3 regions of the Herbaspirillum sp. BH-1 genome follow, and region 3 is predicted to be linked to each of the others. Evidence: predicted binding sites of a transcription regulator. Region 3 holds the regulator's gene; each other region holds the start of a gene.
The links. Region 3 encodes sigma-54, which starts transcription at its own class of promoters, with help from an activator protein. Its sites were predicted from a motif close to TGGCANGNAANCTGCTTT; they were not measured.
Positions count from the first base shown of each region.

Region 1: a site for sigma-54 is predicted at 1,275-1,292, ahead of HBH1_RS03795 (ammonium transporter). Genes of this name have one in related genera too.
Region 2: a site for sigma-54 is predicted at 8,259-8,276, ahead of HBH1_RS06240 (MSMEG_0572/Sll0783 family nitrogen starvation response protein). Genes of this name have one in related genera too.

Region 1 is NZ_PKOI01000002.1:125,438-135,831, reverse strand. Features, by position in the region: gene HBH1_RS03800 (alkaline phosphatase D family protein) at 1-990, opposite strand, end outside; gene HBH1_RS03795 (ammonium transporter) at 1,342-2,544, shown strand; gene HBH1_RS03790 (MFS transporter) at 2,765-4,108, opposite strand; gene HBH1_RS03785 (aldehyde dehydrogenase) at 4,166-5,617, opposite strand; gene mdlC (benzoylformate decarboxylase) at 5,652-7,235, opposite strand; gene HBH1_RS03775 (FAD-dependent oxidoreductase) at 7,281-8,945, opposite strand; gene HBH1_RS03770 (MarR family winged helix-turn-helix transcriptional regulator) at 9,104-9,595, shown strand; gene HBH1_RS03765 (MFS transporter) at 10,074-10,394, opposite strand, start outside.
Region 2 is NZ_PKOI01000003.1:279,625-290,018, reverse strand. Features, by position in the region: gene HBH1_RS06280 (AMP-binding protein) at 1-1,119, opposite strand, end outside; gene HBH1_RS06275 (MSMEG_0569 family flavin-dependent oxidoreductase) at 1,137-2,438, opposite strand; gene HBH1_RS06270 (MSMEG_0570 family nitrogen starvation response protein) at 2,478-2,765, opposite strand; gene HBH1_RS06265 (MSMEG_0565 family glycosyltransferase) at 2,758-3,933, opposite strand; gene HBH1_RS06260 (sll0787 family AIR synthase-like protein) at 3,978-4,991, opposite strand; gene HBH1_RS06255 (MSMEG_0567/Sll0786 family nitrogen starvation N-acetyltransferase) at 4,988-5,560, opposite strand; gene HBH1_RS06250 (MSMEG_0568 family radical SAM protein) at 5,563-6,645, opposite strand; gene HBH1_RS06245 (Nit6803 family nitrilase) at 6,602-7,684, opposite strand; gene HBH1_RS06240 (MSMEG_0572/Sll0783 family nitrogen starvation response protein) at 7,700-8,182, opposite strand; gene HBH1_RS06235 (aminotransferase-like domain-containing protein) at 8,661-10,055, shown strand; gene HBH1_RS06230 (AAA domain-containing protein) at 10,018-10,394, opposite strand, start outside.
Region 3 is NZ_PKOI01000011.1:35,410-45,803, forward strand. Features, by position in the region: gene lptC (LPS export ABC transporter periplasmic protein LptC) at 1-515, shown strand, start outside; gene lptA (lipopolysaccharide transport periplasmic protein LptA) at 567-1,190, shown strand; gene lptB (LPS export ABC transporter ATP-binding protein) at 1,193-1,933, shown strand; gene HBH1_RS15325 (RNA polymerase factor sigma-54) at 2,001-3,491, shown strand; gene hpf (ribosome hibernation-promoting factor, HPF/YfiA family) at 3,650-4,012, shown strand; gene grxD (Grx4 family monothiol glutaredoxin) at 4,385-4,696, shown strand; gene HBH1_RS15340 (UbiX family flavin prenyltransferase) at 4,732-5,334, shown strand; gene HBH1_RS15345 (helix-turn-helix domain-containing protein) at 5,334-5,747, shown strand; gene HBH1_RS15350 (SDR family oxidoreductase) at 5,834-6,592, opposite strand; gene mdeB (alpha-ketoglutarate dehydrogenase) at 6,759-9,440, opposite strand; gene HBH1_RS15360 (Lrp/AsnC family transcriptional regulator) at 9,754-10,233, shown strand; gene HBH1_RS15365 (response regulator) at 10,319-10,394, opposite strand, start outside.

The DNA of each region.
Region 1 (10,394 bases), on a different contig from region 3:
GAACACCTCCAGCAGCGGTCCGTGATTGAAGGCGCGATAGATGCGGAAAGGATCGGCCTGGTCGATGCGGAAGGGATTGTGTTCGAACATGGCCTGGCGCGCACGGGCCGCCAGCACATCGATGTTGCGCTCGTCGTAGCGCTTTTCCTGGGCGCCGATCACCTGGCCCGGATACCAGTTGTTGCGCACCTCGTGGTCGTCCCACTGCACCAGGAACGGCACCTCGGCGGCGAAGCGGCGCTTGCTGGCATCCAGCATGTTGTAGGCGAAGTTGCCGCGATAGTCGTCCAGCGTCTGCGCCACCTTGGACTTGGCCTCGGTCACCACATTGCGCCACAGGCTGCCATCGTCCAGCTTCACCTCGGCCTGGATCGGACCGTCCGCATAGATCTGGTCGCCCGAATGGATGAAGAAGTCAGGACGGAAGCGGCGCATGCTCTCGTACACCCGGTAGCCACCCCATTGCTCATTGATGCCCCAGCCCTGGCCGGCTTCGTCCCCCGAGAAGGCGAAGGTGATGTCGCGTGCCTGCCCGCGCGCCGCGGCCGGCACCACCAGGCTGCCGGTCAGCGGCTCGCTCAGGGCCGACTCATGCACCAGGTCCTGGAAACGCACGCGGTAATACACCCGCTGCCCTGCCGGCAAAACCCGCAGGTCCACGCGGGCGGTGTAGTCGTCCCGCGCCAGCGCGGTGGGGCCGGCGATGCGCACCGCATCGGCGAAGTTCTCGCTGGTGGAATACTCCACCAGCATGCGCGCATTGCGGTCGGCGCGCGCCCAGACGATGGCGCTGTCGCGGGTAACGTCGCCGCTCATGATCCCGCCCGGGAACTGCGGGCGCAGACGCTCGGCGGTGACGATGGCCGGCGCGGCAGCCAGGCTGGCGGGGCTGGCGATCACGGCCACGCTGCCGGCGGCGGCGGCAGTGACGGCGCTGTCGCGCAGGAAGCGGCGACGGCTGGGTTCGGCTGGCGAATTCTGGTCTGGCATGGCAACTCCTGAGGGTGAGGAAAAAAGAAGGGAGTTGCAATTTAGCAATCGCGTATGACCGTTCCATGAAAGCACGATGACCAATGCTGACCGGATCCCCCAAAACGGCTAAATGACGTGATTTTCAAAAAAATTCGAGCCGCCCTGCTCTCGCACCAAAACAAACCGCACCACCGTACCGCCCGCCCACATCGCACAATTTTCGTGCGCATCACAAGCTGACAAGCACCTGACGCACCTGAAAAGTCCTTTTGAATCAAGCCACTGCAAAATAATCACCAAAATGGAACGAAAATTGCATCAGTCCGGGCTTTCGACTCTTTCCTTGCACAATTTTTGGGAGATTTTCTGGTGGACGATCACAAAAACGGCGCAGACGCCCTCTTCATCCTGCTGGGGGCGATCATGATCCTGGCCATGCATGCCGGCTTCGCGTTCCTGGAACTGGGGACGGTGCGCAAGAAGAACCAGGTCAATGCCCTGGTGAAGATCCTGGCCGACTTCGCGGTCTCGACCATTGTCTATTTCTTCATCGGCTACTACGTCGCCTATGGCGTGAGCTTCTTTGCCGGTGCCGAAACCCTGGCCGAGCGCAGTGGCTTCGAGCTGGTGAAGTTCTTCTTCCTGCTGACCTTCGCCGCCGCCATTCCAGCCATCATCTCGGGCGGCATCGCCGAGCGCTCCAAATTCAACCCGCAGCTGCTGGCAACAGCCGTACTGGTCGGCCTGGTCTATCCCTTCTTCGAGGGCATCGCCTGGAACCAGCACTTCGGCGTACAGGCCTGGCTGGCGGCCACCTTCGGCGCCGAATTCCACGACTTCGCCGGTTCCATCGTGGTCCACGCCGTCGGCGGCTGGATCGCCTTGCCCGCCGTGCTGCTGCTGGGTGCGCGCCGCGGCCGCTACAGCAAGGAAGGCGCGGTCGCCGCCCATCCCCCCTCCAACATCCCCTTCCTGGCACTGGGCGCATGGATCCTGACGGTGGGCTGGTTCGGCTTCAACGTGATGAGCGCGCAGACCCTGGACAAGATGAACGGCCTGGTCGCGATGAACTCCCTCATGGCCATGGCCGGTGGCACCCTGGTCGCACTGCTGATGGGCCGCAACGACCCCGGCTTCGCCTACAACGGCCCGCTGGCCGGCCTGGTCGCGGTATGTGCCGGCTCCGACCTGATGCACCCCCTGGGCGCGCTGGTCACCGGCGGCATGGCCGGCGCCATCTTCGTGTGGATGTTCACCCGCACCCAGAACAAATGGAAGATCGACGACGTGCTGGGTGTCTGGCCCCTGCATGGGCTATGCGGCCTGTGGGGCGGCCTGGCGGCTGGCATCTTCGGCTTGCAGGCGCTGGGGGGACGCGGTGGCGTGTCGTTCATGTCGCAACTGGTGGGCAGCGTGATGGGCATCGCCATTGCGGCGCTGGGCGGATGGATCGTGTACGGCCTGCTGAAGAAGACGGTCGGCATCCGCCTTGATCCTGAACAGGAATTCGAAGGCGCCGATCTGGCGATCCATAAGATTTCGTCGACGGCGGAGCGGGAGACGAGTTGGTGAAGATGACGGTGGAATGAAAATTACCGCCCTATTTTCACAATAAAGTCGGCTGAGCCCTAACATCCGCCGAGCACCCTGATAGTGGGCTGATAGCGTAGTCAAAGGCGGATCAGCTCCCATGGAAAGACCACCAGTATGGTGGTCTTTCCGCTATTGGAGCACGATAACCGCCACTGTCCACCTTCGAGTAGTCGCGCACTTAGTGCATCGCCTGAACTTTTCAGCCAGTGATTGCGGGTATATGTCGTCGCACAACCGCCAGCGCCAACAACACCAACGTCATCGCGCCAGCCAGCAACACCAGGTAGGAAAACGCGCCACCGCTGGTGATCACTGATGCGCCGGCGAACGCGCTCAAAATGGAGCCCAGGCGGCCGAATGAAAATGCCGAGGCAGTGCCTGTGGCACGCACGCTGGTTGGGTATACATGGGCACACAAGGCAACCATGGTCACCTGCACGGCGTTGACGAACATACCGTGTGCGAACAGACCACTCATGGTCGCGGCGACGTTGCTGCTCAGGTTCAGCCTTGTCAGCAACAATACACTCAGCGTCGCACCCAGGCAGCAGAGCAGCAACGGCACACGTGATCCGAAGCGGGTGATCATCAGGGCACAGAGCAGCGCACCCAGCGCCCCTCCCATGTTGTAGAGCGTCAATCCGAAACCGGCGCTGGTGATCGAAAAGCCTTCGCTACTCAGCATCGTCGGCAGCCAACTGAATGCGGTGTATACCGACAGCAGGCACATAAAGAAGGCGCACCAGATCGCAATGGTATCGAGTGCAAGGCCACCTTTGAATAAGGCCGAGAATCCCGCGTGCTGTTCCGCATTCTGTTCGCGACGGTCGACGAACTGGACATCACCAGCCTCTGCAGAGAGCGGACGGGACATGCGCGCCAGCAGGACTTTCAGTTCGGGCCAGCGCGCGGGACGTCGCGACAGGAAGCGCGGCGACTCCGGCAAGGCCATGATCATCACCACGACCAGCCCCATCGGTAGCACGCCTCCGACCAGGAACAGTGCACGCCATCCAAACATCGGCAACACGAAACTTGCCAGCAAGCCAGCCACCATCCCGCCCAAGGGAATGGAGAGGATAGTGATGGTGATGGCCAGGGTGCGAAAACGTGCTGGAGAAAACTCCGCCGTGAGGGTCGATGCAGTTGGCACTGCGCCGCCTATGCCTAGGCCCGCGATGAAGCGCAGCAGCATGATGGTCGTGGTGTCCGGTGCCATACTGATTGCGGCCGTGGCGACAGAAAACACCACGACACTAACGATGACTGCCCGGCGACGCCCGAATCGGTCCGCCATCAGTCCTGCCGTGGCGGCGCCGATGGCCATGCCGACCAGACCGGCTGCTACGACCGGGGCAAAGGCGGCGCGGGTAAGTCCCCATTCCTTGATAAGGATGGGCATGGCAAAGCCGATCAGCTGGGTATCGCAGCCATCGAAGATGACGGCCAGTGCCGTCAGCAGCACGATGAGTTTCTGAAAGCGAGTGAAGGGACCATCGTCGAGCACCTTGCCGATGTCGATGGTCGTGGTGGGGCTGGTCATGCGTGTCTCCTCATGTGCGGCTTTTTTCCGCTTGTTTTGAGTGCGGTGTGGGAACGACTAGAAGGGGTAGTGCCTGGGAGTTGTTTGCAGGGTGATCCAGCGCAGATCGGTGAATTCAGCAATCCCGGCCTTGCCACCGAAACGGCCGATGCCACTGCCCTTGACGCCACCAAAGGGCATCTGTGCTTCGTCATGCACGGTGGGGCCGTTGATGTGACAGATGCCCGATTCGATGCGACGCGCCAATTGCATCGCCCTGGCAGCATCGCGACTGAAGATGGCGGACGACAATCCGTACTGGTTATCATTGGCCAGCGCAATCGCGTGTTCGTCATCATTGGCGCGGATGATCGGCTTGACAGGTCCGAACGACTCCTCATGGAAGATGTGCATCTCCGGCGTCACATGGTCAAGCAGGGTAGCCGACATCAGCGTGGTATCGGCGCGCCCACCGCATACCAGGGTCGCCCCCTTGACGAGTGCATCCTCGATCAATGCATTACAGCGCTGCACCGTAGCCATATCGCACACCGAACCCAGCACCACGGACCCACGCCGCGGGTCTCCCACGGGCAGCGCCATCGCCTTGAGACGCAGGCGCGCAACGAAGTCGTCGGCGATACGAGCATCAACGATGATGCGCTCGGTCGACATGCAGACTTGACCTGAGTTGATGAACGCGCCGAATGCAGCGCCATCGACGGCGGCATCAAGATCGGCATCATGCAGCACCAGCAGCGGTGCCTTGCCGCCCAGTTCAAGTACGGCCGGCGTCAGGTATTCTGCGCAGCGCCGGGCAATCAGTTTGCCAACCTGAGTCGATCCGGTGAAGTTGACGCGGCGTACAGCCGGTGCGGCGATGATGGCGTCGACGATGGCCGGCGCATCTTGCGGCGCATTGCTCAGGTAATTCAGTACGCCTGGCGGCAGGCCCGCATCGGCGAAGGCCTCCACAATGAGCCCATGGGTGGCCGGGCAGATCTCCGATCCTTTGAAGATCACCGTATTGCCACAGGCCAGTGGCGTGGCCACGGCGCGCACCCCCAGAATCACTGGTGCATTCCATGGTGCGATGCCCAGCACCACGCCGGCGGCCTGGCGCACACCCAATGCCAACGAGCCAGGAATATCGGACGGGATGACTTCACCCGCTATCTGGGTGGTCATGGCTGCGGCTTCGCGCAGGGTTTCCACACCCAGGTGCACATTGAAACGTGCCCAGACTTCGGAGGCGCCGGTCTCGGCCATCATCGCCGCAACCAGGGCATCGGACTTGTCATGCAGTGCACGAGCCGCGCTATCAAGCATGTTGCGGCGGACGCCGGGGCCGGTCTGGGACCAGGCCGGGAAGGCGCGTGCCGCACTGTGGACGGCAGCGAGCGCATCCTCGGTAGTGGCTGCGGCTGCCTCAGTGGCAACGGCGTTGTCGAGAGGATTGCGGCGCTCAAAGCTGGCGCCGGCGGTGGATGGTACACGGGCGCCGTCGATAAACAGTTGAGTCTGGTTCATGTCATGAATCTCCTTTTATGGCGAATGAGCAGGATCAGGCCACCACGATCTCGACCAGGTTCGGCCGGTTCTCGGCCAATGCACGGCGCAGGGTATCCGCCAGCGTAGCGGCGTCCTCGACGCGCGTGGCAGGGCAGCCCATGGAACCGGCGAGGGCGACGAAATCGATGTCAGGCAGTTGCGTCCCTTGCACCGCCTCGTCCTTGCCGAAGCCGAAGTGAAGTGCGAAATCGCATAGCGCTTCATATCGCCGATTGTTGAGGATGATGAAGGTCACCGGCAAACCCAATTGGCTGGCGCTCCACAAGGACTGGATCGAATACATGCTGGAGCCATCGCCGATGAGGCCGATGACCTTGCGCGCAGGATCGGCCAAGGCCACGCCAACGGCGGCGGGCATGCCATAGCCCAGGCCGCCGCTGGCCATCGTAAAGAAGGTGTGCGGCTGCGTGAACGGCAGATAGTGCTGCATGGTGCGACGTGAGCTGGGTGACTCTTCCACCACGATGTGGCTGGCATCGCGCACCTCGGACAATGTCTGCAGGACGAAGGCAGCCGTCATCAGGGGCGATGGCTCGGCATGCGGCACCGGCGCGCGAGGTGCGGGCGTCGGCCGCTGCAGATCGTCCGTACGCGCCAGCAGATCGGCCAGACCCAACTTGATGTTGCCCAGCACAGAGATACCCGCTGGTGCTGACGCGGCGACCGAGATGTCGTCGACCAGTTGGCACAATGTAGCGTCAGGTGGGAGATGCGGACCGCTGCCCTCGACATGGTAGGTGAAGGCAGGCGCGCCGACCACGAAGACCAGATCGTGTCCGCCCAGCGCTTGTACGATGCGCTCGCGCATCGGCGGCAGAAAGCCCGCGAACAAGGCATGGTTTTCAGGGAAGCTGCAGCGTGCCGACATCGGCGCGACAAACACACGCGCCCGGTGACGTTCGGCCAACGCGACGATCTCATCCCAGGCATTGGCCTGATCGATGGCAGCACCGACCACGAAGGCAGGCCGCCGGCACTGCGCCAGCGCCGCAGCCAGCGGTTCGATGGAGTCCGGCGCGGGACGTACCTGGGTCAATACTTGCAGGGGCTGCAGCGGTGTGGTGGAACGATCCCAGTCATCCACCGGGATCGACACGAACACCGGGCCGCGTGGCTCTTGCATGGCCACATGATAAGCGCGCACCAGGGCCAGTGGCACGTCTTCGGCGCGAGCCGGTTCGATGCTCCACTTCACATAGGGCTTGGGTAGTTCGGCCGCGTCACGCGAGCCCAGATAGGGATCGAACGGCAGGATGGAGCGGGCTTGCTGACCGGCGGTGACGATCATGGGCGTGCGGTTCTTGAAGGCGGTGAAGAGGTTGCCCATCGCATTGCCGACACCAGCGGCCGAATGCAGGTTGACGAAGCTGGCCTTACCGGTGGCCTGTGCATAACCGTCCGCCATACCGATCACGACCGCCTCGTGCAAGCCGAGTACATAACGGAAGTCGGAAGGGAAGTCGCGAAGCAGGGGCAACTCGGTCGAACCAGGATTACCGAATATCTTGTCGATGCCGACCTGACGCAGGAAGTCAAATACAGCATCACGTACAGTGAAGGAAGCGGTGGAACTCATCGTGGGTGTCTCCTTGTCGTTATCACTTATGGGATTGGCCGGACGTCAGCCTGGCAGCACATGGCACAGCAGCCGATCAATGATGCGTTCGGCATCACTGCAATCGGCAAGGCTGCCGCGCCAGGCGACGATCTGATCCGGGCGGATCAGGACCAGCGGTACCTCATAGCCGGCGATGACCTCGGGGTCATCGAGGTGCAGCACCGTCAGGCTGCCGCGATAGCGCTGCATGGCATGGCTGAACGGTGTGGTGTCGGCATCCGGCTGGCCCAGGCACAGCAAGGTCCAACCGAAACCAAAGTGGTCATACAGTGAACTGCCGTCCTGCAGCCAGAAATGCGGGGGGCGTCCGCCAGGGCTGGCCGTCGGCGTATAGGTATTGGCCGCATCCGCAGGAGCCGGGCTGCCATCGGCGATGATCGCCGGAGATCCATCGTAGCGACCACCGAAGGTGATACCGGGGATATTGAATTCGGCTCGACCATGTTGTTTCAGGTAGAGGCCTGCTGCGGCACGCGCGGCGGCGCCCTCTGCGCTGTCCTGCTCCAGTTCGGCTACGGGGGTGAACAGCCCCAACGAGTCGGCGAACTTGCGCGCGTAGCTGGTATTGCGCAGCGCCAACGGTCGGCGTTCGGCCTCATAGGTGTCCAGCAACGCCGGACTGGCCTGGCCGTGCAGTACGGCCGCCAGCTTCCAGCCGAGATTGACCGCGTCCTCGACAGCGGTGTTGTAGCCCAGACCGCCGGTGGGGGTGAACAGATGCACCGCATCGCCGCCAAGGAATACACGTCCACGCCGGAAATGATCAGCGACCAGCGAATGCCCTGCAGTCCAGCCGCCCTTAGACAGTATCTCCACCGGCAAGTCACGTCCTACCGCCGCGCAGAACAGTCCGCGCGCATCCGCCTCCGTGATGGCGTCTTCCTTCTCATGAGGCCGCAGCTGCGTATGGAAAGCAAACTCTCCCTTGCCGTCGACAGCAGCCATGAAGGCACGCCGGTCACCGTTGAAGGTGACATTCATCCATGCTGGCGCATGTGGCATCTGTTCGTAGAAAGTCGGACAGCGTAGGTAGACAGCGAACATGCGGCCGCCCATGAAATCGCGCTGCACGCCGGTTTCGCCCGTGTAACTCAATCCCAGCCGCTCTCGCACCGCACTGCGGGGACCGTCGGCGCCCATCAGGTAATGGCTGCGGACCTCAAAGCGTTCACCGGTATGGCGATGCTCGACGGTCGTGATGACGTGGTCTGAATGCTCGGTGAAATTCAGTATCCGATGCGCATAGCGCACGTCTACGCCATCAAGCCGTTCAGCCTGGCGGCGCAGCTCGGCTTCGACATACTTTTGCGACACCCGGTGCGGCAGCTCCGCCGCACTCCACGAGCCCCGCAACTCGCGTGCCCGGGTCTTTGCCTGCTGTGCCGACGGTAGCCGAAAGCGCGCCAGTTCATGCCCGGCATAGCGCGTGAAATAGGCAATGTCGGTGGGGAAATCCGCCGGTAGCCCCTGGGCACGGATCTCATCGGCAAAACCCAGCCGCCGGAAATGTTCCATCGTCCGTGCCTGGGTGGCATTGGCCTGCGGGTTGAATGCCGTGCTGTCCTTTTCATCGGCGAGCAGCACACTCACACCGCGTCTTCCCAGTTCGTTGGCCAGCATGAGGCCGCACGGCCCTCCGCCGCAAATCATTACGTCTACCGCCTTCATCTGCTTTCCTTTGTCTCTTGTTATAGGCGGACTTATAGTAAGGATGCCTTACTATATTCGTCAAGCTGGATTTTGTAAAAGCAAGGGAAAACCGAAGGTGCCGGTATACTTCGCGTAATCTGCCTCATTGACACCACGCCCACCCGGCGGCCAGACGCATGGATGTGACACCCAAGAAGACCCGAAAGCCGGCCAGGCCGGCAGTTCCCGCCAGCAATGATGCCTGGCGTGCAACAAACCTCGGCCGCCTGCTCAACCAGGCCGTGCAGCGTTTTGAAGAGAGTGTGCTGGCCAAGATGGTCGCGGCCGGCCATGGGCAATTCACCCTGAGCCACATCAGCGTTACACGCAACCTCGACGTCCAAGGCACCCGCGCCACCGAGATCGCCAAGCGCGCCTCCATCACCAAGCAGTCCCTGGGAGAACTGGTACTACAGTTGGAGAAGCTGGGCATCGTCATGCGCGAACCCGATCCCAGCGACGGCCGGGCCAAGATCGTGCGCTTTACGCCGCAAGGCATGTTGTGGTTGGAACAGTTCCACCAGGCGGTAGAAGAGACGGAAGCAGAGATCGCGGCGGCCCTTGGACCCACGCTTTACCTGGCCCTCAAGGAAGGGCTACTCGGTTACACCGGACGACATCAGACTTGATATCCACGCCCGACGGCTATCCAGCAGTTTGGCAACACGCTTGCTCAGCCTGATGTGTTGATTGCGATGTATCGATAGTGAAGTCGCGCGCCTGGTCGGCAACTTGCGCGATATGAGAGCGCGCATTGAACAGCGCCAGCGCTACCAGGCGGATCCACCAGCCCCGCAAGACGGTACAGCGACACCCTCGCGACGTTGCGCTTATACGATGGCGCGACCAGACGTATGGCCAGACCCACCCAGAACAGGGTGAAGGCAAAGAACACCGGTATCCCTGCACAGAGACCAAGGGGTGGCTCTTTGGAGTGCTTTGACAGGACTCGCGGCGCGCATAAGCTTGAAAAGTAGCTGTCTGTGCTACAGGCCGTTGGGTGGGCAACAGCGGCAATACGCAAGGCTGCGTGGCTTGCGCGTCACCGATTCCATCCCGGGCGCCGTCCTCCACCCAGAAGCGAGAGACAGCGCCGAACAGGACCGTTCAAGCGTGCGCCGGCTCACGAATGGTCAGGATGGTGATGAAGCACAGCACCGAGCACACCGCCAGAAACACCCAGACAAAGCTCCAGCTGTAGTTGTCCAGCAAGAGACCGGCGATCAGCGGCGCACAGGCCCCCCCCAGTTGCCCGAGTGTATTGACCATCGCACTGGCCATCGGATAGACCTTGCGGGAGGTCATGCCCATCGGATAGACCATGTACGTGGAATAGCCGATGTTGAGCAGGATCCCCGTCAGCAGCAGCAGCGCGCCATACAGGAAGGGATCGGCCGGCGAGTTGATGAGGATGACCATCATGATGGT
Region 2 (10,394 bases), on a different contig from region 3:
GCTACGAAAGGCGCGGCGCCCACCCCGCTTGAGCAGCCGCATCGCCGTGGCCGAGGACAGCATCAGATCCACGCCATGCCGCTCCACCAGCCGCCACCAGGCACTGGCATCGGGCCGCAGCGGCGAGCCTTCGTAGAGCACGCTGCGCATGCCCAGCAGCAAAGGACCATACAACCCATAGCTGTGACCGACCACCCATCCCAGGTCGGAGGTGGTGAACAGGGTCTGCCCGGGCCGGGCCTGGAACAACAGGTCCATCGACGTCGCCAGCGCCACCGCGTGGCCACCGGTATCGCGCTGCACGCCCTTGGGCTGGCCGGTGGTGCCGGAGGTGTAGAGCAGATAGCTGGGTTCGTTCGATTCCAGCCAGACACAGGGCACGTCGGCCTGCAGATGGCGCTCGCGCTGCGCCGCGTAGTCATGGTCGCGCCCGATCACCCGCGTCCAGGGCAACACGCCGCGATCCACCACCAGCACCGGGCAGGCATGACCGGCGATCTCCAGGGCCTGATCGACCCAGGCCTTGTAGCCCACCGCCACGCCATTCTGGAAACCGGCATCGGCACACACCACCAGCGCCGGGCGCGCATCGACGATGCGGCTCGCCAGGCTGGCCGGTGCGAAGCCGCCAAACACCACCGCGTGCACCGCGCCAATGCGGGCGCAGGCCAGCATGGCGATGGCGGCCTCGGCCACCATGGGCAGATACACCAGCACCCGGTCACCGCGCCGCACCCCGCGTTCCAGCAGGATGGCGGCCATCGCATTGACCTCGCGATGCAACTGACGATAGCTCAATACGCGTTCATAGCAGCCGCCCTGCTGCGCCTTCGGCTCGCCCTGCATCTCGTTAGAAATACAGATCAGGGCCGCCTGCTCTGCCCGCGCTTCCAGATGGCGGTCCACGGCGTTATGGCAGAGATTGGTCAGCCCGCCGACGAACCAGCGCGCAAACGGCGCCCGGCTGTCGTCGAGGACCTGATCGAAATCGCGCTGCCAGCTGATGCGGCCGGCCTGCTCGCGCCAGAAACCCTCGGGGTCCTGCTGCGAGCGCTGCATCAGGCGGCCATAGGCGGAACTGGCAGCGTCCACGGGCGAAAGTACGGCTTGCTGCGACATGGGAAACTCCCTTGGGCTCAGGCGGCCTGTGACAGGGCCGATGGTGTCGATTCAGTGGACGACGTCGCCCCGGCACGCAAGGCGCTGATGTGGTCGAACAGGTAGCGCGCATCGCGGTCGATGCCGGAGAAGCGGCCCGAGCCCCAGGTGTATTGCCACGGCAGGCCCAGGAAGTAGAGGCCGGGAGCCGCCGTCACACCACGCTCGTGACCGGGATAGCCACGGCCGTCGAAGATGGGTTCGTTGATCCAGCTGAAATCGGTACGGAAGCCGATGCACCAGACCACCGCCGAAATGGCCGAGGCGCGCAGGTCCAGCGCCCGCGCCGTATCCGAAGGCGGCTGCCAGACCGGCACATAGCGGGCTTCGGTGGGAGCCTCGATGCCGTTGGCGTCGATGAAGCGGTCGATGCTGTCCTTGATGCTCTCGGAGACAGCGTCGGCCTCGTCCAGATACCCCTTCACGCCGCCGCCGAAGTGCGCCACCTCGCCCTCCAGGCTCTCGAACTTGCCATAGAGCTGCATGCCTTCCAGGGCGAACTTGCGTAGGTCGATATCGCGCCCGCCATCACGGCCGGTGACGTAATGGTTGGTTTTTTCGCGTACGCCCGTGCCCAGCGGATGCTTGTCCACCGGCAGGTCGTAATACTTCATCTTGTCCAGCCACTCGACCACATCCTTGCCCCGGTAGGTGCGCGCCACGCGGGGCGCGTCGCCCACGCCCAGGTGCACGCGACGGCCGGCCAGGTGCAGGTCTTCGGCGATCTGGCAACCGGACTGGCCGGTGCCCACCACCAGCACCTCGCCCTCCGGCAGCGATTGCGGATTGAGATACTGGCTGGAGTGGATCTGCACGATATCGGCCGGCAGGCGCTCGGCCGCACGCGGCACCACCGGGATGTGATAGCCACCCACTGCCACCACCACCTGGTCGGCCGAATAGGCGCCATCGCTGGCGGTGATGCGCCACAGCCCGTCCTCGCGCCACAGCTTGTTCACGCTCACGCCCTCGCGCACCGGCGGCTGGAAACTGGCGACGAAGCCGTCCAGGTACTCGACGATCTCATCCTTCTTCATGAAGCCGAAAGGATCGTTGCCGCGATACGGATAGCCCGGCAGGTTGCATTGCCAGTTGGGCGTGACCAGGCAGAAGGTATCCCAGCGCTCGTTGCGCCAGGCGTGGCCGACCTGGTGCTTTTCCAGCACCAGATGATCGACTCCGGCCTGCTTGAGGTACCAGCTGATGGACAGCCCGGCCTGGCCGCCGCCGATGATGATGACACTGTGATGGCGCACTGCGCCTTGGCTTGCAATGGACATGATGTTCCTCGTGGGATGTTGTCGGGTTGGATGAGCAGATCAGGGCAGGAAGGCTTCGACCACCACCTCGGCGTCGGCCTGGCCCTCGAAACGGGCGGCGGTCTCTTCGATGCGGCGCAGCTGGTCCATGGCCGATGAGCAGGCGAAGCCGTATTTCTCGCGCACCCGCTCGCTGCCGATGTTGAGCGCGGTGACACTGCGTTCGACGAAATCGGCCAGCCGATAACGGCTACCGGCTTGCAGGTGTTCCTTGACCACCAGCGAGGGCGAATAGCAGTCGCTGACGGTATCGTCCGGCCAGCGGACGCGAAAGTGCATTTCAGGCATGGTGTTCCTCTTGGCGTGTTGCAGATGGGGCGCGCTGGCCCAGGTAATCGTGATAAAGCTCAAGATGGCGTCGCGCCGAGCGCGACCAGGAAAATCGCGCACAGATCGCCTGGCCGGCGGCCACCATCGCGGCGCGGCCGGCCGGGTCAAGCGCATGCGCAATGCCGGCGGCAATCGAGGCCGGGTCATGGGGATCGACCCAGGCGCAGCAACCGCCGTCCAGATATTCGGTAAAAGGGGCGATGCGCGAGACCACTGCCGGCACGCCGCTGGCCATGGCTTCCAGCACCACCAGGCCAAAGCCTTCCTTGAGCGAGGGAAACACCAGCGCATCGGCACAGCGAAACAGGGCCGGCATGTCGGCGTCCGGCACCTGGCCGAGGATGCGCAGCGCACCCGGCGGCAGATCGGCAGCCTGCAGTTCATCCTGGAAACTGCGCTGGTAGTCGGCGTGGTCCAGCACGCTGGCGCCACCGGCAATCACCAGTTGCGCCTGCGGATAGACGCGCCGCAGCCGCAGGAAGGCACGCAGGATGCCCAAGGTGTTCTTGCGCGGTTCCACCCCGCCCACCGCCAGGAGCACCGGTGCGCCATCCAGCCCCAGTTCCTGGCGCAGCAGCGGGTCGCGCTGGGCTGCCTGCACCGCAGGTGTGGCGGTGTAGCGCTGCAGGTCGACGCCATTGGAGACCAGCTCGGCCCGCACCCCGTGCTCGCGGGCCAGGATGTCCTGCCAGGTGCGGCTCACGCACAGCAGACGGTCAGCGGCGCGATAGCCGCGTTCCTGCCAGGCGTGCAGCCGCAGGTCGTCGAACTGGTCCAGGTGATGCACGGTGCGCACATAGCCCGGGATCACGCCACGGGCGACCAGCGTGGCCAGGGCGTTGGCGCTGATCGAATCCTGGGCGTGGTAGAGATCGAAGCGGTCCATGCCGGGCTGTTCGAAGCAGCGCAGATAGTCGTCGATACGCTGGCGCACCATGTCCACCACGTCGGCGCAGTGCACCGCCCCCGGCACCGGATGAAAACCACAGGCGGCTTCGCGGAATAGCCCGCGTCCACGGGCATCGGGCGCGAACAGCGTGGTCTCCTGTCCCAGGGCCTGCAGGCTCTCGGCCAGTTGCAGGGCATGCACCACACCGCCCCGGGGGTTGACCGAGTGGGTCAGCATGGCAACTCGCAGGGGCCGCATCTGGGCCGAGACTGGTCGCGTCATCACACACCACCCTGCCCGGCACGCACCGGGCCGCAGCCGATCAGGGCTTCTTCGGCCAGGTCCCAGAAGGTCTCGGTCTGGCCCTGCATGGACAGACGCAGTGTGCGGCTGTCATCGATGCGTCCGATGGACGCGGCCGACAGGCCACGGGCGGCGAAGCGGCCCAGTACCTGTTCCAGGTCCGGCGCCGGCACACTGAGCAAGAAACCATAACTGGGGAAGGCCGTCAGCCAGCGCTGGAAATCCACACCCGGTGGGCAGGGAATGGCCTCCAGGTCGATCAGCGCGCCCTTGCCGGAGCACTCCAACAGCATCAGCGCGGTACCGATCACGCCGGCCATGCTGATGTCCTTGGCGGCACTGGCCAGCCCGTCCTCGGCGATGGCCGGCAGCAATTCCAGATCGGCGCGCAGGCGTTCGGCGGGCGCGCCGGAGCTGGCGTTCCAGTAGGCATGCGGTTCCTGGAAGCGGCCGCGCAGATCGATCACGGCCACCAGATGGTCACCACTGCGGGCATCAAAGCTGGTCAGCAGGCGCCGGGCGCGACCGATGATGGATACCGACAACTGCTCGCGGTCATTGCGCCGGTTGCTATGCCCGCCTACCAGTGGCACGCCATACACGCGCGCACCCGCGGCCAGCCCTTCCAGCACCGGCCGCGCGGCATCGCCGTCGCGGCTCCACAGGGCATCGACCACCGCCACCGGGCGTCCGCCCATGGCATAGATGTCGCTGACGTTGACCATCACGCCGCAATAGCCGGCAAACCACGGTTGCTGTTCGACGAATTCATTGATGAAACCTTCGATGGCAAACAGCAGATAGCCATCGCCATCGGGAATGGCGGCACAGTCGTCGCCCACGGCCAGGGTGTGGCCCTGATGCCGCACCGCTGGCGCCGGGTCCAGCACCTGGACCACCGCATCGATATCGCGCTTGTGCGCGATGCCACGGGCGGCGCGCAGGGTCGTCACGATCTGCGCCAGCGTGGGCGCGCTGTCTCGCGCATTCATGCTGCGCGCTCCTCGCGCTGGCCGGCCAGGAAACCCCGCTCGCCGTCGCTGATGGGCGGATAGAAGGCCAGGTCGGCCTGCATCTGGTGATGCGGCCGGCCGTGTACCTCGATCTCGGCCAGAGTCTGCCAGTGCAGGCGTCGGAACAGCGGCGCGTTCTGGCTCTGCACCTGGGCCAGGAAGGTATGGCAGCCATGGGCATGGGCGGTGCAGACGGCCAGCCGGATCAGGCCGCTGCCGACCGAGCCGATGCGCCGCGCATGCTGCGCCACCGCCAGGCGCGAGCCGTGCCACACGCCCGGTGCGGATTCATGGATGCGCACGGTACCGACCACGCTGCGACTGCCATCGGGCGCCTCCATCACGGCCACGATGGGCATGGCGATGGCGTCGATGGCGTCGGTATCGTCGTCCTGGAACACGCCCTGCTCGGCGCAGAACACTTCGCGGCGCAGCTGGCGCGCCTGCTCGCGCTCCCATTTGTCCAGCGCCAGCTTGATGCGCACTACCGGGGCCGACGATGCCGACACAGGGGCGGGGGCAACAGCTTTCTCGACCACATCGCTCATGATCATTTCCTTTCGAACGAAGACAGGGAGGAGCAGGCGCCGCACTTGCCGCAACCGGCCTTGGCGTCGCCGGAGCGCATGCCGGCCGCTTCCAGCATGCCGGCCAGCGGGCTCAACAGGCGCCGCATGGCAGCGGCGTCGGGCGAGGGATGGTCTTCCAGTGGCGTGCCGGAAATCGGCACGAAGGGCACCACGAAGGGATAGACACCCAGCGCGATCAGGCGCTCGCTCATGCCCAGGATGGCCTCGTCGCTGTCGCCCAGCCCGGCCAGGATGTAGGTGCTGACCTGGCCGCGCCCGAAGACATCGACCGCAGCCGCGAAGGCATCCATGTAGCGCTCCACCGGCACGCTGGCCTTGCCCGGCATGATGCGCTTGCGCACCTCGGGGGTGACCGCTTCCAGATGCATGCCAAGGGTATCGATGCCGGCGTCGTGCATGCGGCGGAACCAGGCGTCATCATCGGGCGGCTCGCACTGGCCCTGGATCGGCAGGTTCACCGCCGACTTCACGCCGAAGGCACTCTCGCACAGAATCTGCGCGCCACGGTCGGTGGCGTTGGGCGTACCGGTGGTCATCACCATGTGCTTGACGCCATCCAGCAGCACCGCGGCCCGCGCCACCTCGCCCAGTTGCTCAGGGGTCTTGCGCAGGATGGTGCGGCCGGCCGCCAGCGACTGGCCGATGGCGCAGAACTGGCAGGACTTGCGCCGGCTTTCGTAGCGGATGCAGCTCTGCAGGATGGTGGTGGCCAGCACGTCGGCGCCGTGCAGCGTGGCGATCTTGCCGTAGGGGATGCCATCGAAGGTCTGCATCTTGTAGAAGCGCGGCTGGCGCGGGAAGGACACCACCCCCACCTCGACGCCGTCGCGCAGGATGCGCGAGGCGCCATCCGCGCCCGGTTGCGTGGCCACATAGGGCGAGGACCAGGAGCCGGCCGTATGCACCGGGATCATCACGGTATGGCCGTCGACCGTCACCGCCTTGTGGTCGGACGGCCCTGCCCCGCCGCGCCGGCTCTGCGCGCCGGCAGTGGGATCGTCAAGACGCAGCCCTAAGGATTGCAGTTCCGAGATCAGCTCCATGGGCGCCTTGCGGCTCGAACGCTGGGGATGCAACTGGATGACGGCTGTCTGCATGATGTGGCCTCGCGGAAGATGGGATGACAGGAGAAGACTGTTCCGCCGGGAACAGGGAAGACATGGGGGACGTACGGCGATCATCGATCACCAGGTGCAACAGTTCCGGACGCGCATAGTGGCCCACCGAATCCATCATGCGCTTGCGCTTGGTGACCAGTTCCATATCGAGATCGGCCACCAGGATGCCTTCGCCGCTGCGCAGGGGCTCGGCCAGCAGCTTGCCCTCCGGCGAGACGATGGCGGTACAGCAACCGCCGCGCAGCGCCTTCTGCGCCTTGGGATCGGGTTCGATGGCGGCGATCTGATCATCGGTCAGCCAGCCGGTGGCATTGATGACGAAGCAGCCCGCTTCCAGGGCGTGATGGCGGATGGTGACCTCCATCTGGTCAGCAAAGATCTGGCCGACCATGGAGCCGGGGAATTGCGCGCAGTGGATTTCCTCGTGCTGCGCCATCAGGCTGTAGCGTGCCAGCGGGTTGTAGTGTTCCCAGCAGGCCAGCGCGCCCAGGCGCCCCACGGCAGTGGGCACCACCTTCAGACCGCTGGCGTCGCCCTGGCCCCAGATCATGCGCTCGTGATAGGTCGGCGTGATCTTGCGGCGCTTCAACACCAGCTCGCCATCGGCATCGAATACCAGTTGCGTGTTGTAGAGCGTGCCGTGGTCGCGTTCATTGACACCCAGCACGACCACCGTGCCATGCTGGCGTGCCGCAGCCGACACGGCCTGGGTGACCGGACCCGGCACCTCGACGGCACGCTCGTAGAGCAGCAGGTGCTCGGGCCCGGACGCAAAGGGCGGCCGCACGAACGAAAAGTACGGATAGTAGGGAACGAAGGTTTCCGGAAACACCACCAGCTGCGCGCCTTGCGCAGCGGCGTCGGCGATGGCCTGGCAGACCTTGGCCACGGTGCCGTCGGCACTATCGAGGTCGGGCGCGATCTGCACCGCCGCCGCCCGTACCGTTCTCTTGTTGATGCTCATGAGCCGCCCTTCCGCTTACAGGGTCCAGGTGTCGAGGATGAAGGCGTTGTCGCGACGATGCAGCAACACCAGGTCCAGCACATCCAGCGGGTTGATCGGACGGATGCCCGGGATCAGCGAGGGCTCGCCGTGGCCGTACAGGGCTTGCAGGGCGAAGCGGCAGGCATAGACCTTGCCGCCCTCTTCCATGAACTTGACGATCTGCTTGTTGAAGTTCTGGTGGCCGGGGAAGGCTTCATCGCCCAGGGTGGGGAAGCCACGCTGCACGCCCAGCGTCACGCCCGGGCCATACAGCAGGATGGAGGTCTCGAAGCCCTTGCGCTTCAGACGCGTGGCCTGCAACAGGTTGACGAAACCGATCGAACCTTCGAAGGCCACGGTATGGAAGGTCACCAGCGCTTTTTCACCCGGCTGGGCTTTGACGTCTTCGAATACCTTCTCTTCATAATCCACCAGGAAATCGCCGGGGGCGTGGGCTGCTTTGGTGACTGCGGGCATGGTGAGACTCCTCTTGATTGCTGTGGGTGGTCACTTGTGGAAGTGGTCCGGCGACGTTGCCGCGACGCTGGCATTGAATGCATCACGCGTGCCAACAATGCCCCGTCAATGCGTGAATTGACTGCATGAAAATCCCGTCAATCGCTGACCGCCGATCCGCCTTCCAGCACACTCGCGGCTTCCCGGGGAGACCTTCCCGACGGGCTTTTCAGCACCCGCGCAGCAATCCATTCAATCGCTCCATACAATCGCGCAAACCCGCATGCACTCTGGAGTAGCGGCGTGTTTTACCTTGGTGCAGGCACGCCGTCTTCGATGACACAAGGCGGTGCAGCGAGAGCCGCCTGGGGGCTGCATTGGATGGAATACAAATTGCATTCAATGACGCATGCCGATGCAGTCAATATTGAATCCGGGCAAGCTCAAGAGAGATCGGTAGGAATCGGGAGCCCCCAGGAACGCCGACCAAGGAATCGTCATGCCGAAGAACAGCACCATGTGGGTCCCCAAACTGAAGAAGGGCAGCGGCCCGCTCTATCTGGCCATCGCCAATGCCATCGCCGAGGATGTCGCCACCGGCCACCTGCAGGCCGAGCAGCGCCTGCCGCCGCAGCGCAAGCTGGCCGAAGCGCTGGACCTGGACTTCACCACCGTGGCCCGGGCGTATACAGAAGCGCATCGACGCGGACTGGTCGATTCGGTGGTGGGACGCGGCACCTTCGTCTGCGGCAAGCGGCGCCCGCGCATCCCCCGCGTAACCGAGGGACGGCCCAATGTGGACATGTCCATGAACATGCCGCCCGAGCCGGAGTCGCCGGAACTGGTGGAACTGATGCAGGCAGGATGGAGCAAGGTCAACGGCAGGCTGCGCGACCTGATGCGCTACCAGGACTTCGGCGGCTCGCCCGAAGACCGTGAGGCCGGCGCCCTATGGCTGCGCCGGCGCGGGCTGGTGGTGGAACCGGAACGGCTGCTGGTCACCCCTGGCGCGCAGTGCGCGTTGCTGGCGATCCTGACCATGCTGGTCGGCCCCGGTGGCGTGCTGTGCTGTGAAGACGTGACCTACCCTGGCCTGCGCGCCCTGGCCGGGCAACTGGGCATCAAGCTGGTGGGCTTGCCGATGGACAACGAAGGCATCGACGCCGTCGCCTTTGCCGGCGCCTGCGCGCAATACGCACCCAAGGCCCTGTACTGCAACCCGACGCTGTTGAACCCCACCACCTGCACCACCTCGCTGTCACGGCGCCAGGCGCTGGTGGACATCGCCCGCCACTACGAAGTCGCCATCATCGAGGACGACGCCTATGGCTTCCTGCCGCGCTCGACCCCGCCGGCCATTGCCAGCCTGGGCAGCGAACTGACCTTCTACGTCACCGGCCTGGCCAAGAGCGTGGGCGCCGGCCTGCGCATCGCCTACATGGTGGCGCCGGACACCCACTCGGCAGCGCGCCTCACGGCCTCGCTACGGGCCACCACGGTGATGGCCTCGCCCATCACCTCGACCCTGGCCACGCACTGGATACGCGATGGCGTGGCCGACCTGGCGCTGGCCAACATCCGCAAGGAATCCATGGCCCGCCAGAAGATCGCCGCCCGCATCCTGCCGCCACACAGCTACGCCTCCGAAGCCGAGGCCTTCCATCTCTGGATCAAGCTGCGCGGCGGCTGGCAGGCCGCCAGCTTCGCCGCCCAGATGCGCTCCTCCGGCATTGGCGTAGTGGCCAGCGACGCCTTTGCCGTAGGGGCCGCGCCGGAGCAGGCGGTACGGGTCTGCATCGGCGGCGTGGCCAACCGCCACGATATCCAGCATGCGCTGGAGGTCATCCGCGATGCCCTCAATGAAGCGCCGCTGGCGCGGCCGGCGGTGGTGTAGTTTCGCGGGTAACCGCCTCGGCGGCGGCGCCGTCGGCGTCCACCCATTGCGCGAGGAACCTGCCCAGCCTGGCCTCGATATCACTATCGATGGTCTGCAGGCGCAACAGATCGATACCGCTCTTGTGCAGGATACTGTTCTTGAGCGCATCGCGTTCGCCCTGTTGCTGGCCTTGGTGCAAGCCGCCGTCCACTTCGATCACCCCCAGCGGCTGCTTGCCGACCTTGAAATAGATCACGAAGTCACAACTGGCCTGCTGTGCCATGAATTCAAGCTCGCGCGGTGTCATGGCGGGATTGCGGGCAGATGCCAGCTGCTGCAAGCGGATCTGGCAATGGA
Region 3 (10,394 bases):
TACTGCAGGCCTTGCGTGCCTCCAGCGACCAGCACGCAGTACAGCGCCCACGTGGCAAACCCGATTACTACCTGGAAAACTTCAACTACGTGAAACTCGGTCCCACGGGCCTCCCGCGCTATGACGTTTCCGGGACCAAGATGGTCCACTTCCCGCTGGATGACTCCTTCGAGATCACCAAGCCGGTGGTGCACAGCCTGGACAAGGACAAGCCTCCGATGGAACTGTATTCCGACACGGCACGCGTGACCGACGACCAGACCCAGATCCACATGTATGGCAATGCCAACGCCATCCGTGGCGCCGCCAACGGCCGTGCGCCGATGCATCTGGTCTCGGAATACCTGCTGCTGCTGCCCGATGACGAGATCGTCAAGACCGACAAACCGGTTGCAATGACGATGGGCACCACCAGATTGAATGGAGTGGGCATGCTGGCCAACAACGCCACCCAGGTTGTGCAGTTGTTCGGCAATGTGCGCGGTTATTACGAGCCCACGCCGAAGAAACGCTAAACCGGTTGTCCCCACGATAAAAACGCCAAGAACCGACCAGACAGGAAATCCATGAAACGCTCACTCTTACTGCCGATGCTGATGCTGGCTGCCGTGTGCGGCGTGGCCCACGCCGAGAAGGCGGACTCCACCAAGCCCACCAACATCGAGGCGGACCAGATGGTCTACGACGACGTGCGCCAGGTGAAGACCTTCACCGGCAACGTCGTCATGACCCGCGGCACCCTGATCATCAAGGCAGGCCGCGTGGTACTCACGACCGACCAGTACGGCTATGAAAATGCGGTGCTGTACGCGGCTCCTGGTGCACTGGCGAACTTCCGCCAGAAGCGCGATGGTGGCCCCAACCTGTGGATCGAAGGCCAGGCCGAACGCATCGAGTATTCCGAGCAGACCGAGGTCTCCAAGCTGTTCCAGCGCGCGCACATCCAGCGCATGGATGGCAGCCGCATCACTGACGAAGTCAATGGCGAATTCATTTCCTATGACAGCCGCGCCGAGTTCTACTCCGTCAACAACACCGCCAGCGGCGAAAGCAAGCCGGGGGCAGGACGCATCACTGCCGTGATCCAGCCCAAGAACCCGCCTCCGGCGGATGCCTCCCAGCCTTCCACGCCCGCACAGCCCGCTACGCCGGCACCGGCCCAGCGCCGTCAGAACGGAAAGGACCAGTAACGATGGCAAGCTCACTGGTCGTTCGCGGCCTGAAGAAAAGCTACGGTGCGCGCCAGGTGGTGCGTGACGTCTCCATGGAAGTGCGTAGTGGCGAAGTGGTCGGCCTGCTTGGCCCCAACGGTGCCGGCAAGACCACCTCGTTCTACATGATCGTCGGCCTGGTCCCCTCGGACGGTGGCGAAATCGATCTGGACGGTTCGCCCATCTCGCGCCTGCCGATCCACAAGCGCGCCACGCTGGGGCTGTCCTACCTGCCGCAGGAAGCCTCGGTGTTCCGCAAGCTGACGGTGGAAGACAACATCCGCGCCGTGCTGGAGCTGCGCCAGGAAGACGGCAAGCCGCTCTCGCGCGATGAAATCGAGGGCCGCCTGAACAACCTGCTGCATGAACTGCAGATCGAAAAGCTGCGCGAGAGCCAGGCACTGTCGCTCTCCGGTGGCGAACGCCGCCGCGTGGAAATCGCCCGCGCACTGGCCACCGATCCGCGCTTCGTGCTGCTGGACGAACCGTTTGCCGGTATCGACCCGATTGCAGTGATCGAAATCCAGCGCATCGTGCGCTTCCTCAAGGAACGCGGCATCGGCGTGCTCATCACCGACCACAACGTGCGGGAAACCCTGGGTATCTGCGACCGCGCCTACATCATCAACCAGGGCACGGTGCTGGCCAGCGGTAACCCGGAAGAGATCATCGCCAACGAATCGGTGCGCCGGGTATACCTGGGCGAACACTTCCGCATGTAGCACCCACCGTCCATCGGCCGTACAACGGTATTGCAACCAGCGGGCCACGCCGCTCCCAGAAAGACAGATGAAACAGTCGCTCCAGTTACGTACCTCGCAGCACCTCGCATTGACGCCGCAACTGCAGCAGTCGATCAGGCTGCTGCAACTGTCGACGCTGGAACTGCACCAGGAACTGGAACAGATCCTGTCCGACAATCCCCTGCTCGAACGCCTGGACGACGCGCTCGACAATTCGGTGCGCCTATTGGCCGATGGCGCGGTCTCTTCGGCGCCCTCCACCGGAGTGGCCGAGCCCGCTGGCGACAGCGGCAACGAAGCAGCTCCTGCCGCTACCGATGGCGAAGCCAGTTTCGACTACCAGGACAACAGCCCCGAGAGCGGCGTCAGCGGGGAATCCGACTGGAGCTTCGACGACGTGGCGCGCAGTGGCAAGTCGCCCGACGATGACGATGCCCGCCCGCAACTGGAAGCGCATGAGCTGACCCTGCGCGAACACCTGCTGGAACAGATCCGGGTCACCGCCCGCACGCACCGCGACCGTGCGCTGCTGGAACTGCTCACCGATGCGCTGGACGAAAGTGGTTACCTCGAAGAACCGCTGGAAGACATCCTCGCGCGCCTGCCGGAAGAGCTGGGCGTTGACCTGGAAGAACTGTCGATCTCGCTGAAGCTGCTGCAGAGCCTGGACCCGGCCGGGGTGGGTGCGCGCAGTGCCGGTGAATGTCTGGCACTGCAGATCCGCCGCCTGCCCAAGGTGCCCTTCGTCACCCGCAAGCTGGCCTTGAGGATCGTCGAGGATTACCTGCCGCTGTTCGCGCAACGCGACTTCAACAAGATCAAGAAGGCCCTCGATTGCGATGACGAGGACCTGCGCGAAGCACAGACGGTGATCCGTCAGTGCCGTCCGCATCCGGGCGCCGAATTCGCGCGCGATGCTTCGGACTACGTGGTGCCGGACGTGATTGTCAAACAGACAAAGAACGGCTGGCAGGTCATGCTCAACCATGAGGTCATGCCCAAGCTGCGCGTCAATGCGATGTATGCGAGTGCGCTCAAGCAGGCCAAGGGCGAAGGATCGCTGTCTTCCCAGTTGCAGGAAGCCAAGTGGCTCATCAAGAACATGCGGCAACGTTTCGATACAATTTTGCGAGTCGCGCAGGCTATTGTCGAACGTCAAAGAAACTTCTTTTCACATGGCGCAGTCGCCATGCGGCCCCTTGTGCTGCGTGAAATTGCTGATACACTGGGTCTACACGAGAGCACAATCTCTCGCGTGACAACTCAGAAATACATGCTCACGCCGCACGGCATGTTCGAGTTGAAGTACTTCTTCGGTAGCCACGTCGCGACTGAAACCGGAGGCGAAGCCTCCTCCACCGCGATACGGGCGCTGATCAAACAGTTGATAGGAGCCGAAAACCCGCAGACCCCATTATCCGATAGCAAGATTGCGGATATGCTGGCAGAACAAGGCATGGTGGTCGCGCGACGCACAGTCGCCAAATACCGCGAAGTGTTGAAGATTCCGCCAGTCAATCTCCGCAAGTCCCTCTGAGCTTTCCTCAGTTTTTCTGTAGCAGTACCGTTGCTGTGTTCAGGCAAGCATCCCTACCTGGTGCCCATGCCATCCGACACGAAGACCGTGCCCGTGGTACAGCAGCTGTAGACGATGCATCGCACGAACCTCCAGTGACCTCACGATAGGAGTCTTGTATGAATCTGACCATCAGTGGACACCACCTCGAACTGACCCCCGCCATCCGGGAATACGTGCAAAGCAAGCTGGCCCGTATCAAGCGCCATTTCGACAACGTGATCGACGTCAGCGTGATCCTGAGCGTAGATAAACTCACAGAAAAGGAAAAGCGCCAAAAAGCGGAAATCAACGTCCACATCAAGGGGAAGGATCTACATGCGGAAAGCATTGCGCACGACCTCTATGCCGCCATCGATGCCCTGATCGACAAGCTCGACCGCCAGGTCATCAAGCACAAGGACCGCTTGCAGGAGCATCACTCCATGGCCAAGCGTCTGCCCGACGATACCCCCACTGATGCAGTGGCTGGCGCGGCATAAGACAAGGACCCGGGACCATTCCTGCCGGCGGGTGCGCAACGACAGCGTGACGCATAAGGTGGGAATCTCATGAGGAAGGGGCGCGCAAGCGCCCTTTTTCATTTTGCGGCGCCGGGGTCGGTTTCATTTCCTGTGGCAAACAGTGATCCCGCGTCCATCACCGCCGTTGTTCTCCCGACGCGGCCCGTAATGAGACTTGAAGGGGCTCCTCCCGCCCTCATCTTGGTGGCAAGGTCCAAAGGGAAATCGTATAAATGATTTCCACCAAGCAATGCCGGACGACACCCCAACCACGCCGCAACCCTGCCGACTTCAACGCGAGCGGCGGCTTTTCCCTATAATGTCGGCAATCCCATTTTTAAAGGCATAGCCATGAGCGACGTCCAATCCTGGATCAAAGAAACCGTGACCCAAAACCCTGTCGTGCTGTTCATGAAGGGAACCGCCCAGTTCCCGCAATGCGGCTTCTCCGGCAAGGCCATCCAGCTGCTCAAGGCCAGCGGCGCCGAGAACATCGTTACCGTCAACGTGCTGGAAAGCGCCGACGTGCGTCAGGGCATCAAGGAATACTCGAACTGGCCAACCATTCCCCAGCTGTACGTGAAGGGTGAATTCGTCGGCGGCTCCGATATCATGAGCGAGATGTACGCCTCGGGCGAACTGCAGACCCTGATCAAGGGCTAAACCCGGCGCATCGCTGCCCTGCTCCGGTTTCTCTTGTGAGTTCCACTTCCAGTCCGCCACGCCAGCGTCTGATCGTCGCCATCACCGGTGCGACCGGGGCGATCTATGGCGTGCGCCTGCTGGAGCACCTGCGCAAGCATGGTCAGGTGGAAACCCATCTGATGATTTCCGAAGCCGGCGTGCTCAATCTGCACCAGGAACTGGACATGCGGCGCAAGGAGGTCGAAGCCCTGGCCGACGTGGTGCATCACGTGCGCGACGTCGGCGCCTGCATCGCCAGCGGCTCCTTCGCCTCCACCGGCATGGTGGTGGCACCCTGTTCGATGAAGACCCTGGCCGCCGTGGCGCATGGTCTCTCCGACAACCTCATCACCCGCGCCGCCGACGTGGTCCTGAAAGAACGTCGTCGCCTGGTACTGATGGTGCGCGAAACGCCCTTCAACCTGGCCCACCTGCGCAACATGACCGCCGTCACCGAGATGGGCGGTGTGATCTTCCCGCCGCTGCCCGGTTTCTACCAGCGCCCGGCCTCGATGGAAGAGATGGTCGATCACACCCTCGGGCGCGTGCTGGACATGTTCGGGATTTCCATGCAGCTCACTCCCGAATGGCAAGGCATGAAGGGTGGAGCTGACTGATGGAAAAAAGTGCGATGGACAAGATCACCTCGCACTTTGCGGCCTTGTCGTCTCTCATCCCGCTGCGGCCGATTCGTTCTGATGATGACTATGACCGCGCAGTCACCACCCTGAATCAATTGCTCGACGCCGGTGCCGGCAATGAAAAGCACCCTCTGGCCGATCTGGTCGATACACTCGGCAGCCTCATTGCCGAATACGACGACAAGCACTTCCCGTTGCAGCAGGTCTCTCCTGTGGATGTCCTGCAATTCCTGATGGAGCAACATCAGCTCACACAATCCGACCTGCCCGAGATCGGCTCACAAGGCGTGGTCTCCGAAATCCTGCGCGGCAAGCGCGAATTGAATCTGCGTCAGGTCAAGGCACTGGCCCAGCGCTTCGGCGTCGGTGCATCGGTCTTTATCGGCTAGACGCGGCTTGCCCGAACAACACCAATGAAAATGGCCGCAGTACACAACCGCGGCCACTTCTTCACTTCCGATCCCGCCGGGAAGAATCAACCCCGCCCGATATAGGGCATCTTGGTCGCCATCACCGTCATGAACTGCACATTGGCATCCAGCGGCAGGCTGTCCATGTAGAGGATGGCCTTGGCTACATGCTCGGCGTCCATGGTCGGTTCGACCTTGGTGGAGCCGTCGGCCTGCAAGGTGCCTTTCTTCATCAGCGTGGTCATGTCGGTGGAGGCATTGCCGATGTCGATCTGGCCGCAGGCGATGTCATAGGCGCGACCATCCAGCGAGGTGGCCTTGGTCAGGCCCGTGATGGCATGCTTGGTGGCCGTGTAGGAGGCCGAGAACGGACGCGGCGCATGGGCCGAGATGGAGCCGTTGTTGATGATGCGCCCACCCCGCGGGGATTGCTCCTTCATGACGCGGAAGGCTTCCTGGGTACACAGGAAGACACCGGTCAGGTTGATGTCCACCGCTGCCTTCCACTGCTCCACGCTCAACTCCTCCAGCGATACCGGCGGTGCGAAGATGCCGGCATTGTTGAACAGCATGTCGAGCCGGCCGAAGCGTTGCCGGGTCTGTGCGAACAGATGCTTGACCGAGGCCGGATCGGTCACGTCGGTTGCCACCACCAGCGCATTGGCACCGTGTTCGCCAGCCAGTTTGACGGTCTCTTCCAGCGCATCCTGGCGACGTCCGGCCAGGGCCACGCCATAGCCTTCGCGCAGCAGCGCCAGGGTAATCTGCCGGCCGATGCCGGAGCCTGCGCCGGTCACCAGCGCGATACGTTTGGGTGCAGCCATCGTGTTGACTCCTCAATGATCTTATGGACGGAACCTGCATCGTCGGCGGATAAAAAAAACCGCCCGTGATGCACGGGCGGTTTCCACTATAACAAACACCAGGCGCGGCCAGATGAAGGATTTTCAATCCCTGGGCCTGCCTTTCATGTATCCCGGTACTTGTGCATCAGACCGTGCTCGACAGCGGCTTGGCCGTATCGATACCCAGCGTACGCGCTGCATCCTCCAGCCGCGCACGATCCTCTCCCCAGACCGCGCACAACGCCGTATAGGCGATCCAGCGTGCATCGATCTCGAAGAAGTCGCGCAGGTTCACCCGCGTGTCGCTGCGGCCAAAGCCATCCGTTCCGAGGGTCACATACTGCGCCGGCACGAAGGCACGGATACTCTCCGGCAAGGTACGGATGTAGTCGCTCACCGCGATGACCGGTGCAGCGCTGCCCTGCAGTTGCTGCGTCACATACGGCAGCGGGTGCGCGCCCGACAGACGCTGGTTGCGCTGCGCCGCCACGCCATCACGCGCCAGTTCGGTATAGCTGGTCACGCTCCATACCTCGGCCTCGATCTGCCAGTGCTGCTGCAGCAACGCGGCGGCGGCCACTGCTTCCTTCAGGATGGGACCTGCACCCAACAGGCGCGCCTGCGCGTTCTCCTTGCGACCCAGGCAGTACAGCCCACGCAGGATGCCTTCCTGCACGCCCGGCGGCAGGCTGGGCTGGGCCTCGTTTTCGTTGGTGACGGTGATGTAGTAAAAGACGTCCTCGCCGCGCTCCATCATGCGGCGCATGCCGTCGTCGAGGATCACCGCCAGCTCGTAGGCATAGGCCGGGTCATAGGAAACGCAGTTGGGAATCGAAGCCGCCGTCACCAGGCTATTGCCATCCTGATGCTGCAAGCCCTCGCCGCCCAGGGTGGTACGCCCCGACGTGGCGCCGATCAGGAAGCCACGTGCGCGCTGGTCCGCCGCTGCCCAGATCAGGTCGCCGATGCGCTGGAAACCAAACATCGAGTAGTAGATGTAGAACGGCAGCATCGGTGTGCCATGCACCGAGTAGGCGGTCGCGGCGGCCGTCCAGGAAGAGATCGCGCCGGCTTCGGTGATGCCCTCTTCCAGAATCTGGCCATCCTTGGCCTCGCGATAGTAGAGGATGGACCCGATGTCCTCCGGCTCATACAGCTGACCCTGGGAGGAATAGATGCCGACCTGGCGGAACAGGTTGGCCATGCCGAAGGTACGCGCCTCGTCGGCCACGATGGGCACCACGTAGCGGCCGAACTCCGGGTCCTTCAACAGGTTGCCGAGCTGGCGCACCAGCGCCATGGTGGATGACATCTCCTTGCCATCGGCTTCCAGCGCGAACTTGCTGTGCGCTTCCAGCGCCGGCACCGCGCGGCGCGCCTGACCGGCATCGCGGCGTGGCAGGTAGCCGCCCAGCGCAGCGCGGCGGGCATGCAGGTGTTTCATCTCGGCGCTGTCGGGCGCGGGCTTGTAGAAGGCCAGTTCGCGGCACTGTTGATCCGACAGCGGCAGCTTGAAGCGGTCACGGAATTGCAGCAGGCTTTCCTCATCCAGCTTCTTCTGCTGGTGGGTGGTCATCTTGCCTTCACCGGCCGCGCCCATGCCGTAGCCCTTCTTGGTCTGGGCCAGGATCACAGTCGGCTGGCCGCGATGCTGGGCCGCCGCCTGGTAGGCCGAGAATATCTTCTTCATGTCGTGCCCGCCCCGACGCAGGCGGTTGATTTCCTCATCGGTGAGCGTGGCACCGATAGCGCGGGTGCCCGGTGTCTGGCCGAAGAAATGCTGGCGATTGAAGGCGCCATCGTTGGCGGCGAAGGTCTGCAATTGACCGTCCACCGTGCGGTTCAGGGCGTCCACCAACTCACCGTCGCGGTCGCGGGCGAACAGGCCATCCCAGTCCGAGCCCCACAGCAGCTTGATGACGTTCCAGCCGGCACCGGCAAACAGGGTCTCCAGCTCATCGACGATGTGACCGTTTCCGCGCACCGGACCATCCAGGCGCTGCAGGTTGCAGTTGACCACGAAGATCAGGTTGTCCAGCTTCTCGCGCGAGGCCAGCGAGAGCGCCGCCAGCGATTCGGGCTCGTCCATCTCGCCGTCGCCGAACACCCCCCATACCTTGCGGCCCTGGTCCTGCAACAGGCCGCGATGTTCCATGTAACGCAGGAAGCGCGCCTGGTAGATGGCATTGATGGGACCGATGCCCATGGAGCCGGTCGGGAATTGCCAGAACTGCGGCATCAGCCAGGGATGCGGGTAGGACGACAATCCCTGGCGACCGACGCGCTTGGCCTCGATCTCCCGGCGGTAATAGGCCAGGTCCTCTTCGCTCAAGGCGCCTTCCAGGAAAGCGCGGGCATAGATGCCGGGTGCCGAGTGCGGCTGGAAATAGACCACGTCACCGGCGAACTTGTCATCGCGGGCACGGAAGAAGTGATTGAAGCCGACCTCGAACAGGTCCGCCGCCGAGGCGAAGCTGGCAATATGCCCGCCCAGCTCGCCATAGGCGCGATTGGCGCGCACCACCATGGCCAGCGCATTCCAGCGCATGATGCTGGCGATACGTTCCTCGATGGCCTGGGCGTCCGAACCACCGGGGAAAGGCGGCTCCTGCTCGGGGCGGATGGTATTCACATAAGGGGTATTGCGCGCATCGCGCCAGTTCACGCCCCACTGCTGGGCCGCCGCCGACAGGCGCGAGAGCAGGAAGCGCGCACGCTCCGGTCCGGCCTCGGCCAGCACGCTTTGCAGCGCCTGCAGCCACTCCTGGGTTTCCTGGGCATCGAGGTCGATATCACGGGCGATATCGCTGTCACTGGGGCGGGACATGTCCACTTCCTGATCTCCTGTCTGGTCGCACGCCGAGGCTGGCGCAGCGCGGGTCGGCATAAAACCTGCTGCCGCTGCAATCGCCGCTATGCAAAGAGACGAAAAGCCGGTAAAACACAGGCCGCGCCATCGGTCTCCCCGCGCCCGACGCCTTTTCGGTCTTGTCTTGGTGGTAAGGGCTAGCTTGCGAGATGAACTACCGGACTACGATACGCCGGATAGCCCGGCATGAGTCACTTAAAACAGGAAGTTGCCGTACAATATTCAGCATCCAGTGCTGCAAAACCGAAACCGACAGAATTTAATTTCGATAATGGAACTAGATACCACCGATTTGCGCATCCTGAACATCCTTCAGGAGAACAGTTCGATCAGCAATCTGGAGCTCGCCAGCCGTATCAACCTCTCGCCATCGCCGACCCTGGCCCGTGTGAAGCGGCTGGAAACCGAAGGCATCATCTCGCGCTACGTGGCGCTGGCCGATCCGCACCTGCTGGGCCTGAAGGTCAACGTCTTCGTCAAGGTGATCCTGGAGCGCCAGGGCGCCGAAGCGCTGGCCCAGTTCGAGACGGCCGTGAGTGCCTTCGATGAGGTCATGGAAGTGTACCTGATGACCGGCGACGAGGATTACCTGCTGCGCATCGTGGTGCCCGACCTGCTGACGCTGGAACATTTCATCGTCGATCACCTGACCAAGATTCCCGGCATCAAGAATATCCGTTCCAGCTTTGCCCTCAAGCAGATCAAGTACAAGACGGCGTTGCCCACGCCCAAAATCAAGACCCGCCGCTGAACCGCCTGCGGGGCCGGCGCAACAATGAAAAAAGGGCCGCCCGGCCCTTTCGTTTTTTCCAGCGTCAGCAGCGATCTGCCGGCACTCAATGCGAGGTCTCATCCTCCGGTCTGGCCGGATCATCACGCCGCCGTGCCGGGTGCGCCTCGGCACCTCCCAGG